Regions from separate parts of the Citrobacter sedlakii genome, predicted to be linked through region 2. Evidence: predicted binding sites of a transcription regulator. Region 2 holds the regulator's gene; each other region holds the start of a gene.
What was found. Region 2 encodes PhoB, which activates phosphate uptake and scavenging genes when phosphate is short. Its sites were predicted from a motif close to CTGTCATAAAACTGNCNNAT; they were not measured.
Positions count from the first base shown of each region.

Region 1: glpT (glycerol-3-phosphate transporter) is a predicted target of PhoB. The motif match lies at 1,327-1,346, and genes of this name have one in related genera.
Region 3: uvrB (excinuclease ABC subunit UvrB) is a predicted target of PhoB. The motif match lies at 1,352-1,371, and genes of this name have one in related genera.

Region 1 covers NZ_CP071070.1:1,592,922-1,596,204, forward strand. Annotated here, with positions in the region: gene glpA (anaerobic glycerol-3-phosphate dehydrogenase subunit A) at 1-1,204, opposite strand, end outside; gene glpT (glycerol-3-phosphate transporter) at 1,477-2,835, shown strand; gene glpQ (glycerophosphodiester phosphodiesterase) at 2,840-3,283, shown strand, end outside.
Region 2 covers NZ_CP071070.1:3,472,354-3,475,636, reverse strand. Annotated here, with positions in the region: gene sbcD (exonuclease subunit SbcD) at 1-1,132, opposite strand, end outside; gene phoB (phosphate response regulator transcription factor PhoB) at 1,322-2,011, shown strand; gene phoR (phosphate regulon sensor histidine kinase PhoR) at 2,063-3,283, shown strand, end outside.
Region 3 covers NZ_CP071070.1:3,032,108-3,035,390, reverse strand. Annotated here, with positions in the region: gene bioC (malonyl-ACP O-methyltransferase BioC) at 1-377, shown strand, start outside; gene bioD (dethiobiotin synthase) at 370-1,056, shown strand; gene uvrB (excinuclease ABC subunit UvrB) at 1,620-3,283, shown strand, end outside.

The DNA.
Region 1 (3,283 bases), 1.9 Mb from region 2:
AGATCACGCGCTTAAGGGTGGTTTCTGTCGGTTCGTGCGAACCAGGCAGCGGCGTGTCGGCGGTCATACAGGGGCGAGTATTACCCAGTTTGCGACAGACCGCATCGGTGGCCCACTCCGCCATCAGGCGGTAGGTCATCAATTTGCCGCCGGTAATGGTGATAAATCCGTCCAGACCATCGCGTTCCGCATGGTCGAACAGCACAATACCGCGGCTGACGTTGCGTCCGCTCGGATCGTCGTCGCTGGTGACCAGCGGCCTTACTCCGGAGTATGCGCGCAGGATACGGGTCTTCGCCATCACGGGCGACAGTTTTTCCCCTTCACGCAGCAGAATATCCACTTCCTCGGCGGTGACGCGGTTGCTGTCGATATCGTTGTAATCAATGTGGGTTGAGGTGGTGCCAATGAGTGAAATGGTGTCGCCCGGCACCAGAATATCGGCATCGGACGGCTTACGGCAGCGGTTTATCACATGCTGATTAATACGGTGATCCAGAATCAGCAGCGATCCTTTCGCCGGGAACATGCGGATGCTCAGGTCGGCGTATTCCGCGATTCGTTGCCCCCAGATCCCGGCGGCATTGACCACCACTGGCGCATGCAGCGTTTGCGTTTCGCCAGTCAGCGCATTGCGTACATGCACGCCGCTGACCGTTGCCCCTTCGCGGATCAGGCCGGTCACTTCATGAGCGGTCAGAATCACTGCGCCATGCTCCTTCGCATCAAGCATATTCGCCGCCGTGAGGCGGAACGGATCGATCGTGCCGTCAGGGACTTTTACCGCGCCAGTCAGCTGTGGATTGACTGAGGGTTCAATTATGCGCGCCTGCTGCGGATCGATCGCCTCTGCGCGGATCCCGGCCTCTTCGCAGGCGCGAATAAACGTGGCCTGGAATGCGAGGTCGTCTTCGGGCAGGGTAATAAACAGACCGTCCGTCGGTTCAACGCAGTGACGGGCGATACGTTTTAAAATCTGGTTTTCGCTGATGCACTCGCGGGCGGACTCTGCGTCAGTGACCGCATAGCGCGCGCCGCTGTGCAGCAGACCGTGGTTGCGCCCGGTCGCGCCGGTGGCGATGTCGTGGCGTTCAACTAACATAACGCGCAGGCCGCGTAGCGCGCAGTCACGGGCAATACCGGCCCCCGTGGCGCCTCCACCAATGATAATCACGTCAGCAGTTTGCGAGTCGCGAGTTTTCATTGTTTTCCCTCACAGTTCGTTTTTTATCATTTAGCCACATAAAACGCATGGTTTGTTTGATTTCGCGCATATTCGCTCATGATTCGAAAATGAAACGTGATTTCGTGCGCCTTTCTGAACATTTGTCATAAAACTGTAACAATATGTGCTGTAATTCACATTAACCGCATGTATCTTTACTTAACATCGCGGCCACACTGGAAGCAGCGGGGTTGTTTGTACGAACTGCGGTGTTGACCACTTATAAAGAGACGGGCCACGGAGGCTACATTATGTTGAGTATTTTTAAACCAGCCGCGCATAAAGCGCGCTTGCCGCAAGCGGAGATTGATCCGACCTATCGTCGGCTCCGTTGGCAGATTTTCCTGGGGATATTCTTTGGCTATGCCGCGTATTACCTGGTGTGCAAGAACTTCGCGCTGGCCATGCCGTATCTGGTGGAGCAAGGGTTTTCGCGCGGCGATCTCGGTTTTGCGCTGTCAGGGATTTCCATCGCTTACGGATTTTCGAAATTCATCATGGGGTCGGTGTCCGACCGCTCGAATCCGCGCGTTTTCCTTCCCGCCGGTCTGATTCTCGCGGCGGCGGTTATGCTGTTCATGGGCTTTGTGCCGTGGGCGACATCGAGCATTGCCATTATGTTTGTCCTGTTGTTCCTGTGTGGCTGGTTCCAGGGGATGGGGTGGCCGCCGTGTGGTCGTACTATGGTGCACTGGTGGTCGCAGAAAGAGCGCGGCGGTATCGTGTCGGTATGGAACTGCGCGCATAACGTCGGCGGCGGGATCCCTCCACTGCTGTTCCTGCTTGGTATGGCATGGTTTAACGACTGGAAAGCCGCGCTGTATATGCCTGCGTTTGGCGCAATCATCGTTGCGCTCTTTGCTTTCGCCATGATGCGCGACACGCCGCAGTCCTGCGGCCTGCCGCCGATCGAAGAGTACAAAAACGATTATCCGGACGACTACAACGAAAAAGCGGAAGAAGAGCTGACCGCGAAGCAGATTTTCATGCAGTACGTATTGCCGAACAAACTGCTGTGGTACATCGCTATCGCTAACGTCTTTGTTTATCTGCTGCGCTACGGCATCCTCGACTGGTCGCCGACCTATCTCAAGGAAGTGAAGCATTTTGCGCTGGATAAATCGTCCTGGGCTTATTTCTTGTATGAATATGCAGGCATTCCGGGCACCCTGCTGTGCGGTTGGATGTCGGATAAAGTGTTCCGCGGCAACCGTGGCGCCACCGGCGTATTCTTTATGACCCTGGTGACCATTGCGACCATCGTCTACTGGATGAACCCGGCGGGCAACCCGACTGTCGACATGATTTGCATGATCGTCATCGGCTTCCTGATTTACGGTCCGGTTATGTTGATTGGTCTGCATGCGCTGGAACTGGCGCCGAAAAAAGCGGCAGGGACTGCGGCAGGCTTTACCGGTCTGTTTGGCTACCTCGGCGGTTCTGTGGCGGCGAGCGCGATAGTGGGTTACACCGTTGACTTCTTCGGCTGGGACGGCGGCTTCATGGTGATGATTGGCGGCAGCATTCTGGCGGTGATCCTGCTGGTTATCGTCATGTTCGGCGAGAAACGCCATCACCAGGAGATGATGCTGAAACGCAACGGAGGCTAATGTAATGAAAACGACGTTTAAGAACCTGAGCCTGGCGCTGATGATGAGCGGGATGGTGCTGGGAAGCAGCGCGCTGGCTGCCAGCGATAACGATAAAGTGGTGATTGCGCACCGCGGCGCAAGCGGCTATCTGCCGGAGCATACGCTGCCTGCGAAAGCGATGGCCTACGCCCAGGGAGCGGATTACCTGGAGCAGGATCTGGTGATGACGAAGGATGACCGGCTGGTCGTCCTCCATGACCACTATCTTGATCGCGTCACTGACGTCGCTGAGCGCTTCCCGGATCGCGCGCGGAAAGACGGACGCTATTACGCTATCGACTTCACCCTTGAGGAGATCAAATCCCTGAAGTTTACCGAAGGGTTCGACCTGGAAAACGGCAAGAAGGTGCAAACCTATCCGGGCCGTTTCCCGATGGGAAAATCGGATTTCCGCGTGCATACTTTT
Region 2 (3,283 bases):
GATCGTCGAGTGCCTCCAGGGCCAGACGGCGGGTAAACACCTCGTCAACGCTCAGCTCGCTCAGCGTCTCCCGTCGTTCGTTGCTTAGCATACGTTCGCGCTGTTCGCGACTGCGGCGCACCAGCAGCACTTCCACGGGCAACGTTTCGGTCAGCGCCTGGATCTTGCGCTGCATATCATGCAGGTATTCGTCGGTGGTGATCTCAATATCCAGCCAGACCGGCGGCGTTTGCGGCGCGTCACGCCACTGTTCAAGCTGCTCAGTGATAGCGGCGAAATCGCCTTTCAGTACCGCCAGCGGCTGTGTTACCGGCACAGTGAGGTTGTCGACGCTCGCCAGTTTGCCGTTTTCAAAGCTCACCAGATGGACGCATTTATGTTTACCGCACTCGTCAAAGCTCAGGGCGATGGGGGAGCCGCTGTAACGGATGTGCCCGGTGCCGCCAATCTGCTGCGCACGGTGGATATGACCCAGCGCGATATAATCGGCGGGAGGGAAATTTTGCGCGGGAAACGCATCGAGGGTGCCAATATAAATGTCACGCACCGCGTCACTTTTACTCGCGCCGACGGTAGTCAGGTGACCGGTGGCGATAATCGGCAGCGTGTGTTCGCCGCGCAGGGCGCAGGCGGCCTGATACTGTTGCTGATAGTAGTCGGTGATGGCGCTCAGCAGGTGCTGCTGTTTTTCCAGACCACTCAATCCGGCCTGACTGGTAACGATGTCGCGCGGGCGTAAAAAGGGAATTGGGCACAGTACCGCGCCGGGCGTTCCGTCGCGGCGATGCAGAAGCTGTGGACCGTGTCCGGCGCTGGCGACAACGGTGGTATTCAGAAAGGCGAGAATTTCGCGGGACTCGTTGAGCGTGGCGACGGAGTCATGGTTGCCCGCCAGCACCACCAGATGACAGCCAGTTTGCTGTAAATTGACGACAAAACGGTTGTACAGTTCGCGGGCGTAGCTCGGCGGCGAGCCGGTATCAAAAATGTCACCTGCGACAATAATGGCATCCACCTGCTGCTCGGTCGCCGTTGCCAGCAGCCAGTCGAGAAAGGCCTGGTGCTCAGCGGCGCGGCTTTTGCTGTAAAAATTCTGTCCAAGATGCCAGTCAGAGGTGTGTAAGATGCGCATAACGGTTCCATGGCAAAAAAGCGTGGCGGGGATTATACCTTTTCACGGACGGTAATATCTCCTGTATGGCTTGTAATAAATCAACAACCTGTCATCAGCCTGCGGTATCTTTTTCATAAATCTGTCATAAAAGTGACGCATAATGACGCCGCATTGATGACTAGCAATTTATCTAAAACAGGGCAAATCATGGCGAGACGTATTCTGGTCGTAGAAGATGAAGCTCCAATTCGCGAAATGGTCTGCTTCGTGCTCGAGCAAAATGGCTTTCAGCCTGTCGAAGCCGAAGATTATGACAGTGCGGTGAACCAACTTAACGAACCCTGGCCGGATCTGATCCTCCTTGACTGGATGTTGCCTGGCGGTTCTGGTCTCCAGTTTATTAAACACCTCAAACGCGAAGCGATGACCCGGGATATTCCGGTGATGATGCTCACCGCCAGAGGCGAAGAAGAAGACCGCGTGCGCGGCCTGGAAACCGGCGCAGACGACTACATAACCAAGCCGTTTTCCCCGAAAGAACTGGTGGCGCGTATCAAAGCCGTTATGCGCCGCATTTCGCCTATGGCAGTGGAAGAGGTGATCGAGATGCAGGGGCTGAGCCTGGACCCGACCTCCCACCGCGTCATGACCGGCGAAAACCCTCTCGATATGGGGCCGACGGAATTCAAGTTACTGCACTTCTTTATGACTCACCCGGAACGCGTTTACAGCCGTGAACAGTTGTTGAACCACGTCTGGGGCACTAACGTTTACGTTGAGGATCGCACGGTCGATGTGCATATTCGACGTCTGCGCAAGGCGCTGGAAACCAGCGGTCATGACCGGATGGTTCAGACGGTACGTGGGACAGGGTATCGTTTTTCAACCCGCTTCTGAAGGGTAAAACAAGCGCCAGGCGCAGGCCTGGCTCAGAACGGAGTATGACGCGTGCTGGAAAGACTGTCATGGAAAAGGCTGGTGCTGGAACTGATACTTTGCTGTATCCCGGCCTTTATCCTCAGCGCTATTTTTGGTTACCTGCCGTGGTTTTTGTTGGCGTCGGTAACGGGACTGCTCATCTGGCATTTCTGGAATTTGTTACGCCTGTCATGGTGGCTGTGGGTTGACCGCAGTATGACGCCGCCGCCGGGCAGCGGAAGCTGGGAGCCGCTGTTGTACGGGCTGCATCAGATGCAGCTGCGTAACAAAAAACGTCGGCGTGAACTGGGAAACCTGATCAAACGCTTTCGCAGCGGGGCGGAGTCGCTACCGGATGCGGTGGTATTAACCACCGAAGAGGGCGGAATTTTTTGGTGTAACGGCCTGGCGCAACAGGTGCTGGGGCTACGCTGGCCCGACGATAACGGGCAGAATATCCTCAACTTGCTGCGTTATCCTGAGTTCACTCACTATCTCAAAACGCGTGATTTCACCCGGCCGCTGAATCTGGTGCTCAATACCGGACGGCATCTGGAGATTCGCGTGATGCCTTATACCGACAAGCAGTTGCTGATGGTCGCCCGGGACGTGACCCAGATGCATCAGCTTGAAGGGGCGCGACGCAACTTCTTTGCCAACGTCAGCCACGAGCTACGCACGCCGCTCACTGTGCTGCAGGGGTATCTGGAAATGATGCACGAACAGCCGCTGGAAGGGGCCACGCGCGAGAAAGCGTTGCTGACGATGCGCGAACAGACTTTCCGGATGGAAGGACTGGTGAAGCAATTGCTGACGCTGTCGAAGATTGAAGCCTCGCCGACGCTGTTGCTCAATGAGCAGGTCGATGTGCCGATGATGCTGCGCATGGTGGAACGCGAAGCGCAAACGCTGAGCCAGAATAAGCACACCTTCAGCTTTGAGGTCGATAATCAGCTTAAGGTGCTGGGGAATGAAGAACAGTTGCGTAGCGCGATTTCTAACCTGGTGTATAACGCGGTAAACCATACGCCGGAAGGAACCCACATCACTGTGCGTTGGCACGCTGTGCCGCACGGTGCGGCGTTCAGCGTGGAGGATAATGGTCCGGGGATCGCGCCGGAACACTTGCCGCGTCTGACCGAGCGTTTTTACCGCGTCGACAAGGCCCGTTCGCGGCAAACCGGCGGCAGTGGGCTCGGGCTGGCCATCGTTAAACATGCGGTGAATCATCATGAAAGCCGCTTATCGATT
Region 3 (3,283 bases), 440 kb from region 2:
ATCGGGTGGTGCGTCCCGGCGGCAGAGTGGCGTTCACAACGCTGGCGAAAGGGTCGCTGCCGGAGCTGCATCAGGCATGGCGGGCAGTTGATAACCAAACCCATGCTAATCGGTTCTTACCGCAGGCGGCGCTGCGCGATGCCCTGCGCGGCTGGCGTAGCGAAAGCCATCTGCACACGTTGACCCTGTGGTTTGACGATGCGCTGAGCGCGATGCGTTCGCTGAAGGGGATTGGGGCCACGCATCTGCACGAAGGACGTGTACCGCGCGTGCTCACCCGTGCGCAACTGCAAAAAGTGCAGTTGGCCTGGCCTCAACAACAGGGAAAGTATCCGCTCACCTACCATCTTTTTGCAGGAGTTATTGAACGTGATTAAACGCTATTTTGTTACCGGTACTGATACCGAGGTCGGGAAAACCGTCGCCAGTAGCGCTTTGCTCCAGGCGGCAGGCAAAATGGGGCTGCGCACGGCCGGGTATAAGCCGGTTGCCTCCGGCAGCGAAATGACGCCGGAAGGGTTGCGCAACAGCGATGCGCTGGCGCTCCAGCGTAGCAGCAGCCTGCCGCTGGACTACGCGGCAGTGAATCCTTATACCTTCGCCGAGCCGACCTCGCCGCACATCATCAGCGCCGGAGAGGGCAGACCGATTCAAACCGATGTGATGTCAGCCGGGCTACGGGCGCTGGAAACCTGCGCGGAGTGGGTGCTGGTGGAAGGCGCGGGCGGCTGGTTCACGCCGCTGACAGAGGACGTTACGTTTGCCGACTGGGTGCAGGCGGAACAACTGCCGGTGATTTTAGTGGTCGGCGTGAAGCTGGGGTGTATTAACCATGCGATGCTCACCGCGCAGGCCATTCAGCAGGCCGGGCTGACGTTAGCCGGCTGGGTGGCGAATGACGTCCAGCCGCCGGGTAAACGCCACCGCGAGTATATGGCGACGCTGGCGCGGGTTATTCCCGCGCCTTTAATCGGGGAAATCCCCTGGCTTGGCGCTGAAGCGCAAACCGTCGCAACAGGACAATATCTGGATCTCACGCTTTTGACAGGAGAGTAAATGGCGATTTTGCGAGCAATGTCGCCTGCGACAGGCCGTTTCGTTAGCTGATAAAAATCAAAATTTAGCGATAATTTTTTTTTATTGTCCTGAAATCCGTCAACGAGGGGAAATTGCCAGGCGGCAGACCGTGTGGGCTGGAAGCAGTTATCCACTATTCCTGTGGATAACCTTGTGTATTAGAGTTAGAAAACGCAGGGTAAGCGAGAGAATACGCGGCTTCCAGCCAAATTGATGCGAAAGACGGCTTTGTGAAATATTACTTATTTTTCAATTTGTTATATAAAGGCAATAGCTGTCGCAGAACTGTCATTGAATGCAATAAAACTTTCATGACACGACTTGACAATGTTAACGAAGTGATTGGTTTGGGGATAACCCCGCCGGTCAGAAGATTATCTTGTCAGCGGTGAAATTCTCGCCGCTGACGCTGTGTCTTTTCGGCGCGTAACACAAATTTTCTCCGTCGTTACTGTTTTTTCATCCAGTATATTTTACTGGCAAAATTATGCGCTGCGAGTAAAATTACAAGCCTGCCCGCCCATTGCTTCAGGTAGCTGCCCATGAGTAAACCGTTCAAACTGAATTCCGCATTTAAACCGTCAGGCGACCAGCCAGAGGCGATACGACGCCTCGAAGAAGGGCTGGAGGATGGCCTGGCGCATCAGACGCTGCTTGGCGTAACGGGGTCAGGGAAAACGTTCACCATCGCCAATGTCATTGCCGATCTCCAGCGTCCGACCATGGTGCTCGCGCCGAACAAAACGCTGGCGGCGCAGCTGTACGGCGAAATGAAAGAATTCTTTCCGGAAAACGCGGTGGAATATTTCGTCTCTTACTATGACTACTATCAGCCTGAAGCCTATGTGCCCAGTTCCGACACCTTCATTGAGAAAGACGCGTCGGTAAACGAACACATTGAGCAGATGCGTTTGTCGGCAACCAAAGCCTTGCTCGAGCGTCGCGACGTGGTGGTGGTGGCCTCGGTGTCGGCGATCTACGGTCTGGGCGACCCGGATCTGTACCTGAAAATGATGCTGCACCTGACGGTGGGGATGCTGATCGACCAGCGCGCGATCCTGCGTCGTCTGGCCGAGCTACAGTACACCCGTAACGATCAGGCGTTCCAGCGCGGCACCTTCCGCGTACGCGGCGAGGTGATCGACATCTTCCCGGCGGAATCCGACGACATCGCGCTACGTGTGGAGCTGTTTGACGAAGAGGTGGAGCGGCTGTCGTTGTTTGATCCGCTCACCGGACAGGTGGAATCGACCATTCCCCGCTACACCATCTACCCGAAAACCCACTATGTCACGCCGCGCGAGCGTATTTTGCAGGCGATGGAAGAGATCAAAGACGAACTGGTCGATCGCCGCAAGATCCTGCTGGCGAACAACAAGCTGCTGGAAGAGCAGCGTCTCAGCCAGCGCACCCAGTTCGATCTTGAGATGATGAACGAGCTTGGCTACTGTTCGGGGATCGAAAACTATTCACGCTATCTTTCTGGACGCGGACCGGGCGAGCCGCCGCCGACGCTGTTCGATTATCTACCCGCAGACGGCCTGCTGGTGGTGGATGAATCGCACGTCACCATTCCGCAGATTGGCGGCATGTACCGTGGCGACAGAGCGCGTAAAGAGACGCTGGTGGAGTATGGGTTCCGCTTGCCTTCCGCGCTGGATAACCGTCCGCTGAAGTTCGAAGAGTTTGAAGCGCTGGCCCCGCAGACCATCTATGTTTCCGCGACGCCGGGCAACTATGAGCTGGAGAAATCGGGCGGCGACGTGGTGGATCAGGTGGTTCGTCCGACCGGCCTGCTGGATCCGGTCATTGAGGTGCGTCCGGTGGCGACGCAGGTGGACGACCTGCTTTCAGAGATCCGCGCGCGGGCGTCTATCAATGAGCGCGTGCTGGTGACAACCTTAACCAAGCGGATGGCGGAAGATCTCACCGAATACCTGGAGGAACACGGTGAACGGGTGCGCTATCTGCACTCGGACATCGATACCGTCGAGCGTATGGAGATCATTCGCGACCTGCGCCTCGGCGAGTTTGACGTGCTGGTAGGGATCAACCTGTTGCGAGAGGGGCTCGACATGCCGGAAGTGTCGCTGGTGGCGATCCTTGACGCGGACAAAGAAGGGTTCCTGCGCTCTGAACGTTCGCTGATTCAGACCATTGGCCGCGCGGCGCGTAACGTTAACGGCAAAGCGATCCTGTACGGCGA